2 regions of the Methylophaga sp. UBA3613 genome follow, and region 1 is predicted to be linked to the other one. Evidence: riboswitches for the same ligand, from Rfam matches in the RefSeq annotation. Region 1 holds a riboswitch; the other holds the start of a gene.
The links. Region 1 has a riboswitch for cyclic di-GMP ahead of B3S93_RS00490 (hypothetical protein). Riboswitches for the same ligand answer to the same signal wherever they lie in the genome.

Region 1 (4,215 bases):
TTGTCTCGCAATTTCATTAAAACGCATGGGCTGATCTTTCAGGTGCCACAAAATGGAGCCTGTCCATTTATTACCGATAATTCTCATTCCCCTCTCAACTGGGCAGGGTTTATAACAAGTCTGGTCGTTTTCTCTCATAGTTATTTGTAGGTTACAAAAAGTTAACTGGTTGACTATTGTAACCTGAATGTTAGTTTGTATGTTTAGACAAACTAGAGAGCAGACATGAAAGGTAAATCAATTTTCGTCGAAGCGGGTGGTGGCTTTGATAAAGTTAGCGTAGAAGAAACAGAAACAATCTCGCCAGGTGACAGCGAAATTCTGGTCAGACTTCATGCTAACTCGCTTAATTATCACGATTATGCGGTCGTCAAGGGGCTCTGGCCTGCATCAGAGAAAAGAATACCTATGGCTGATGGTGCCGGTGAAGTAATAGAGGTGGGGCCAAACGTGACCGAATTTAAGGTCGGTGATAGCGTTGTGAGTACGTTTTTCCCTTCTTGGTTAAGCGGTGAACCAGTCGTTGATGGTTTCTCAACTGTTCCTGGCGATGGAGTAGATGGTTACGCAAGAGAATATGTCACGGCAAAGGCTGAAGCTTTCACCAAGTCACCCTCAGGTTGGTCTCATACAGAATCTGCGACGTTGACTACAGCAGCCTTGACAGCATGGCGGGCTTTGTTCGATTTTAATCAGCTCAAATCAGGTGATACCGTTCTTCTTCAAGGGACTGGTGGTGTATCCATCTTCGCTTTACAGTTTGCCAAAATGGCAGGCGCCAAAGTGATTGCCACTTCATCCAGTGATCAAAAACTCACTAGGTTGAAGGAGCTGGGAGCAGATCATGTGATCAATTATAAAAAAGAACCTAACTGGGGCTTTTTAGCCAGAGAACTAAATGATGGAAAAGGTGTTGACCACGTCGTTGAAATTGGTGGTGCTGAAACATTGGAGCAATCTCTAAACGCTGTACGTATCGCTGGCCAAATTTCGTTAATTGGTATTCTTTCTGGACAGACTTGCGATATAAATATTGTGAAGACTTTTGTGAAACAGGTTAGGCTTCAGGGCGTTCTTGTTGGTAGCAGAGTCCATCAGCAGGAGATGATTAAAGCTATCGAGGCTAATCAGCTAAAACCAATTATTGATCGTACTTTTGCTTTAAAGGATATTGTCAAAGCATTTGAGTACCAAGAAACGAATCAGCATTTTGGTAAAATTTGTTTAGAGTTTTAAATGAAATAAAAAAGCCCTTGAGGTGGGGCTTTTTTAATTTATTAGCCTCTCAACCACCGATAGAATGTTTCAGAATTCGTCGGTCTAAAATAGCCCTGTTATAATTACGGCCGATGTCCCTGTAGCTCAGATGGATAGAGCGTTAAACATTTATCTGTCCAAAATGAGAAGGATAGGGCTGGGATTACATTATTAGCTCTAATAATTAACATCAAAGATTTATTAATTAGTACTAAAGTACAATACTTTTTAATAAAATTTAGTGTAAGTTCGAAAGAGTGATCTAATCACGCTATTTATTATGCCAAACTTGGCGTGAGCCTTGGACGGAAAATTACAGCTGTGCTTTTAAGTAAAGGTATCAGGGCTGGGTTGCATACTTTAAGGAGTTCACCGATGAATAAGATGATAGCTACGATAATCTTCTCATTATTTTCTTTATCTGCTTTTGCCGCTACAGTCGACATTGATTTGAGTGGGGCTACCACTTCCACCCTTATTGATGTTGATGGGGCAAGTTTCTCACAAACTTTCACAGGTCAGACTGCATCTGGCTCAGCAATTTCAGGTTCCCCTACAGGGCCATTATCACTAACACCAAGTGGAACAATAAGAGTTGTCTCTTTTGATCCAGGTTGCACAGGTTGTGATTCTGGCAATTCACTTCTTACACCCTCAAGTTTTCAGGGCCCATTGTCGATTTTGTTTGATTTTAATGCCGACAGTTTTTCATGGGTGATGGGAAGCTCTGTTGCAGGATCCAATGTTGCTGCAGATTTATTTTCAAATAGTGGTAGTTTAATCAACACAGTACTAATCAGCATGCTGGAAGGGTACAACAAATACTCTATCTCAGGCTTGGGTGCTTTTGCAGGAATTACTTTTAGAGACAATAACGACCCAGCTGGAGTACGTTACATGGACATGTCTTACAATAGTGTTGTCGGAGTCTCTGAAGTTCCAATCCCTGCCGCCGCTTTCATGTTTGCACCGGCATTACTTGGACTCATGGGATTACGTCGAAGAGCAAAAAATAAAGTCGCTTAACTTTATTTCTTTCAGAAAGCCGTGATGATTAATTTCATCACGGCTTTTTTATTTGTATAACTGCCGTTCAACCACCGATTGGTTTGTTTCGAAGTGAAGCCGATCAGCTTGACTGATATAATTGCGGCCGATGTCCCTGTAGCTCAGATGGATAGAGCGTCCCCCTCCTAAGGGGAAGGCCACAGGTTCGACTCCTGTCAGGGACACCAATAATAATCAATAGATTATTTTTGACTGGAAATGAATAATAGCGGGATAGTCATTCGCATACTCCCCATCAACTTTTAGAACCTTCATTTTTTCTGTAACAAATTTATCGATTTGTATTAGGTTTACCAGATTCAGAAAGTTGAGGTTGGGAAAGGAATAAATATCCCACTGGATAATGGATATGGCGCAACTAAGAAACTAATGACAATTCTTTGCCAGTTGCCTTGTGAAAAATTATTTTTCAACAATGATTTTTGGTTGATGGCTTTCTGTTTCACTATCTGAAAGTCCTGCGGTCAGGATCCAGCGCATAGTGTCTTCATTCGACATTTCCAAAGACCGAACCTGATCTCGTGAAACGCAAATTGTATAGCCACCAACTTGATAGCTCATTGGCAGGTATATGGCGACCAGATTATTTTCCTGATCCTCCATGCCTAAAACATGGCTAACGTTATCCTTCACCAGAAAGCCAATCAGCTGAACCCCACCGATGGTGACAGCAACAGCATTGCTGAGACTTTCCTGCTGTTTCTCGCGAGAGAAAAAACGCGTGAAATCTCGTAATGCACCATGAATCGATTTCACCAGCGGAATGCGATCCAGAATGGATTCACCCATATCAAACAGTCGTTTGACCAGCCAGGCATTAACGGCAATGCCAATCACAAAAATCAACCCTATAGCTGCTAATAACCCAAGCCCTGGCCAGTAAAAATCATAGGGTAAAATGGCAATCATTATCGGGCGTAATGCACGCTCTGCAGTAACAGCCAACCAATAAATAAGATAAAGCGTCAGGGTGACGGGTAACGCTGTCGCTAAACCTTTTAAAAAAGTCTTCCAGACAAATTGCATAAAGCTGTTCCTATTCCAAACCGAATACGGTTATTCAGATGTATAAAGTTATATCGGCTTCGCTGGCAAATTCCAGAAAGGTGGCTGCGCCTCCATGACTGATTCCATCGATAAAATCTGAATTTTTAAAATCAAACAAATCGACAGTCATCTGGCAGGCAATTAATTCAACATCTGACTTCAGACAAATCTCACGTAATTCAGCAACACTGGCAACACCTTTCTTTTTCAGTTTGCGTTGCATCATCCAGGTAGCAAAGGCTTCAAGCCCTGGAATAATTTGCACGATACTGGGGACCGGAACAGGCATGGGCATAGCAGGGTTGCCTAAAGGAGAGACTTTAAGAGACATATCTTTCTTAAGCAATTGCAAACCGTAAAAGGTAAAAAATATTTTGGCTTCAAACCCTAGCGCCGCTGCTGTGGAGGCCAGTAAAAATGGTGGATATGCACCATCTAAAGTACCTTTACTTGCAATTATGGCGAGTTTTTTGGCCATGCAGTCATGCCCCTTTTTCGATGATGAAATACAGTTTTCCTTCGACTTCTTCGCTACTAAGCAGCGGATTACCAGTCATTTTGCAGAAGGCCGGAATATCTTTTAGCGCGCCAGTATCGGTACATATGAGTCGCAGTCGCTGAGAGGCTGACATTTCATTGAGCATCTTACGCGCTTTAAGCACTGGAAGTGGACAGTTTAAACCTGATGTATCAATTTCTGTATCAAAATCTGACATACTGATTTCCTTTAAAATATCCGTTCACATGATAAACGCAAGCGGCGTTTTTGTCTTTGCGGAACCGGTCTTAATGAGCCAAGGTCTATAGGCGTTATGAAATATCTTATCGCTACAGTTATATTTT
Region 2 (4,215 bases), on a different contig from region 1:
GTTGGTCTCACCGGCGCAGGCAGAAGCCAATTTGAATATTAATTCGCCGGCAATTAATGCTTTGCAGGCAAAAATGAAACAGCGCCATGAGAAACTGCATCCTTTTTATCAAACCGGTGCGGTGGGATTAACCAGTAATGGTCTGATTACCTTGCGTGATGCCTCTGCAGTGCCATTAAAAGATCGTAATACAGTAAATACTCTGATCGCTGAAGAGAATCAGGATCGTAACGCCTTATACGCTGAAATAGCCCGTGCTAACGGGCATCCTGAATGGGAATCTGATATCCAGGAAACCTTTGCCAGACGCTGGATAAGCAATGCAGCCAAAGGTTGGTGGTATCAGCAAGGCGGCAGCTGGAAGCAAAAATAATTTTTCAATCAAGTTTAAGTCCGGTTATGCAAAAGCATGACCGGACTTTTTTTATGTAATTTTCGTTTAAAGGTTTAACAAATGGCACGACGTAATCACAGAAAACGGCTCCCTACAGAAGCTGTTCAGGCAACTATAGAGAGTCTTTCTCATGATGGTCGTGGCATTGCCCGAATTGAGGGTAAAACCGTCTTTGTCGACGGTGCGTTGGCGGGTGAAAATGTGTCGTTTAAATATACCCGGCTGCATAAAAAATATGATGAGGCCAAAGTAATCTCGATTGAGTCTGCCTCCAAGGATCGCGTTGAAGCAAAATGCCAACATTTTGGTGTGTGTGGTGGGTGCAGTTTGATGCATATGTCACCAGAAGCTCAGTTAAGCCTGAAACAAGACACCTTAAAGGAACAGCTTTCGCACTTTGGACAACTGACACCAGAGAATTGGTTAGCACCGTTAACTGGCCCTCTGTGGGGCTATCGACGTAAAGCTCGTTTAGGTGTCCGTTATGTGACCAAAAAAGAAAAAGTGCTGGTCGGCTTTAGAGAAAAAGGGTCACCTTATCTGGCTGAGTTAACGCAATGTGAAGTATTGGATCCACGCGTTGGATTACGCCTGGAAGAGCTAGGGGAAATGATTGCCAGCCTTGAAGCCTATAACCGAATCGCACAAATAGAAGTGGCGATGGATGATGCCAATACAGCTCTGGTTTTCCGGAACATGGATCCATTGTGTGAAACAGATAAGCAAAAATTGATTAACTATGGTCAGCAAAAGGATTTGTGGATCTATCAACAACCAGGCGGGCCGGATACCGTCAGTCCATTATGGCCTGAAGCACCACAATTGCATTATGCACCTGAAGAAGGTCTCAGACTGGAATTTGCCCCGGGCGACTTTACTCAGGTCAACGCCGCTATCAACCATAAAATGATTGCCAAGGCGATTGAGATGCTTGATTTGCAGGAAACCGATCGGGTACTGGATCTGTTTTGTGGTTTGGGTAACTTTACCCTGCCTTTGGCAAAACGTGTCCGAAGTGTGATTGGGGTAGAAGGGGATAAATCTCTAGTGGCACATGCACAGAGAAATGCCGGGATGAATGGTCTGGACAACGCTGTATTTGAAATGGCTGATTTAACGATAACACAATTGAAAGATTATCCTTGGGCACAGGAAGGTTTCACAAAAGTATTACTGGATCCTCCCAGAAGCGGCGCGTTTGAAGTGCTGGGTCAGATTGCTGATCTGGGCGCCAAAACCATTGTTTACGTTTCCTGTAACCCCGCTACTCTGGCCCGTGATGCCGGTGAACTGGTGAATCAATATGGATATACGCTTGTACAAACCGGCATCATGGATATGTTTCCTCATACCAGTCATGTTGAATCGATCGCATTATTTCAAAAATGATGGGAAAATATTTCTAGTAGTTTTAAATGGTTCACAAAGTACTCGGAAATTGAAGTTAAAAAAGTTCCCTATTTAGTACCAAGGTACAATAGTTTTAGGAAATTTTTCCTTTAATATAGGCACCATTGCTCCAGGAATGAACCGGAGCAATACTAAATATTTGAGTGCCAACCTTGGTGTGAGCCAAGAGACGGAAAGCCACGGGTCTTCCTTAATAAGATAGCCGGGTTGCATTTTCAGGAAGGAAATGTAAATGAAATTATTAACACCAATCTTTGCCGCGACACTTTTGATGTTAGGTTTTTCTACAACTGCATCAGCCACTTTTTATCATCCTAAACCACATTACTGTGATAATGGTGATCTCTGTGATAATAGCCAGCCTTTCTCAACTACCTTGACGACTGGCGATATTAATAACAGTGGAAAATACGCTTACTGGGGTTTCGATAGTATCGATGTAGCTGATTTGACAATTGAATCAGCAACTTTAACTGTAAAATCTAATGCTGATAACTTTTTTATTTTCGGGTGGGATAAAATTTTCGCTTATACAGATAATTGGTATGGCACTGGACTTGAGCATATTGGCTGGCTAGATGGCGGTTACGATGTTTTTTCATTAAGCTCTAGTCTTTTTGATGAAATTATTGATGGTTTATCACTGAAAGCGCTTTTCACCGATAATTCAGAAGACGTTTTTTGGTCAAAACTGGAAGTTTCTGGCGTCTACTGTCCGCCTATTAGTGAGGTTCCTTTACCAGCAGCGGTATGGTTGTTCGGTTCAGGTTTAATGGGCTTTATGGCTGTTCGCAGAAGAACAAAAGCAAACCAACAAGCTTAACTCTCTCGTAATACCGTAAAATAAAAACCGTGGCTTTCGAGCCACGGTTTTTTTATGTCTGAAAAAAAGAGTGAGTTGAAATGGCAAAGTCTGATCCGTTAGCTGAATCGCCCCCAGCTTTATTAAAAGATCATATAAATGCCAATTCTATCGATGTGTTAGCAGGATTAATCAAAGGCTATCAACCGGATTTTCCTGACGATAAGTTCAGGGTTATGGCAATGTCACAGTTGGAATCCATGCCACTTAAAACCCGCGTCAACCATCTTAGTAACGTTTTGGCAGTATTACTGGTTGAGGATTTCTCTGTGAATGCCAAATGGTTGAAGCAGGTTGCCGCGCACTGGCCCAATCAGGAGCCCAGTAAAGGTTGGCATAGTTTTATGGCATGGCCATTAATTGACTATGCTGGAAAGCAAGGGCTGCAGCAGCCGACAATCGCACTGGATGTGTTAAAGCATCTCACACCATTGTTTACTGCAGAATTTGCTATCAGACCCTACATAGAACAACATTTTGAGCTGACCTTCAAAGAATTATTGCGATGGTGTGATGATGAGAATGAGCATGTCCGGCGACTGGCATCAGAAGGGATGCGGCCAAGATTACCTTGGGGAGGGCATTTAAAGGCATTAAAACAAGACCCGCAGCCGGTATTTGAAATACTGAGTCAGCTCAGAGATGACAAAAGTAAATATGTCCAAAAATCTGTTGCCAATAATTTAAATGACATTAGTAAAGACCATCCACAGCGAGTAATCGATATCTGTCGTGATTGGTTGAAAAATTCCACACCTCAACGTCGCTGGATTATCCGTCACGGGCTTCGCAGTCTGATTAAGGCAGGTGAGCCAGCTGTATTCCCATTACTGGGTTATAGTGACCACCCAGCCGTTGAGATAGACTTTGATTTAACTGAGCAAGATGTGACATTGGGTCAAAAATTGGAAATGTTGTTGTCTATCCATTCTAAAACCAGTCAGGCTCAACAATTGGTGGTGGATTATCGTGTCTGGTATGTCAAAAACAACGGCAAGACCACCGCGAAAGTTTATAAATGGAAAAACATCGCTTTACCGGCCAAGGAAAGTATCTATCTAAAGAAGTCACACGGATTTTTAAAACTGACTACCCGGCAATACTATGGTGGCCAACACACTATTGAAATACTTATCAACGGCGTGGTTCATAACCAGGCGACGGTGAATCTAGTACTTGATTGAATTAAAGATACTACCAAATAAATTATCAACAGAAATAGAATGAGCCCCGGAGGGCTCATTTTGTTTGGTGCAAATTTAATCGATTTTACTGTTTAGCTAACGCCTGCCAGGTACTGACCACCGTATCCGGATTTAGTGAAATACTGCTGATTCCACGTTCAAGCAGCCATGCTGCTAAATCAGGATGATCCGAAGGTCCTTGTCCACAGATACCGACGTATTTATCTGCTTTGTGACAGGCATTAATCGCCATCTCCAGCATCGCCAATACCGCTGGATCACGTTCATCAAATGCTGCGGCAATTTGTGCAGAATCCCGGTCGAGCCCCAATGTCAGCTGAGTCATATCGTTAGACCCGATTGAA

Region 2: linked by a shared signal. The riboswitch ahead of B3S93_RS11280 (VPLPA-CTERM sorting domain-containing protein) and the one ahead of B3S93_RS00490 (hypothetical protein) in region 1 are both predicted to bind cyclic di-GMP.

Annotation. Positions count from the first base shown of each region.
Region 1 is NZ_DFLS01000002.1:7,281-11,495, reverse strand. Features, by position in the region: gene B3S93_RS00500 (winged helix-turn-helix transcriptional regulator) at 1-87, opposite strand, end outside; gene B3S93_RS00495 (zinc-dependent alcohol dehydrogenase family protein) at 226-1,236, shown strand; cyclic di-GMP riboswitch class I at 1,530-1,616, shown strand; gene B3S93_RS00490 (hypothetical protein) at 1,633-2,283, shown strand; tRNA gene B3S93_RS00485 (tRNA-Arg) at 2,416-2,492, shown strand; gene B3S93_RS00480 (DUF502 domain-containing protein) at 2,728-3,351, opposite strand; gene dsrE2 (sulfur carrier protein DsrE2) at 3,386-3,850, opposite strand; gene B3S93_RS00470 (sulfurtransferase TusA family protein) at 3,855-4,088, opposite strand; gene B3S93_RS00465 (M48 family metalloprotease) at 4,185-4,215, shown strand, end outside.
Region 2 is NZ_DFLS01000008.1:294,415-298,629, forward strand. Features, by position in the region: gene B3S93_RS11270 (YdbL family protein) at 1-373, shown strand, start outside; gene rlmD (23S rRNA (uracil(1939)-C(5))-methyltransferase RlmD) at 455-1,783, shown strand; cyclic di-GMP riboswitch class I at 1,940-2,019, shown strand; gene B3S93_RS11280 (VPLPA-CTERM sorting domain-containing protein) at 2,037-2,627, shown strand; gene B3S93_RS11285 (DNA alkylation repair protein) at 2,708-3,850, shown strand; gene ppsA (phosphoenolpyruvate synthase) at 3,936-4,215, opposite strand, start outside.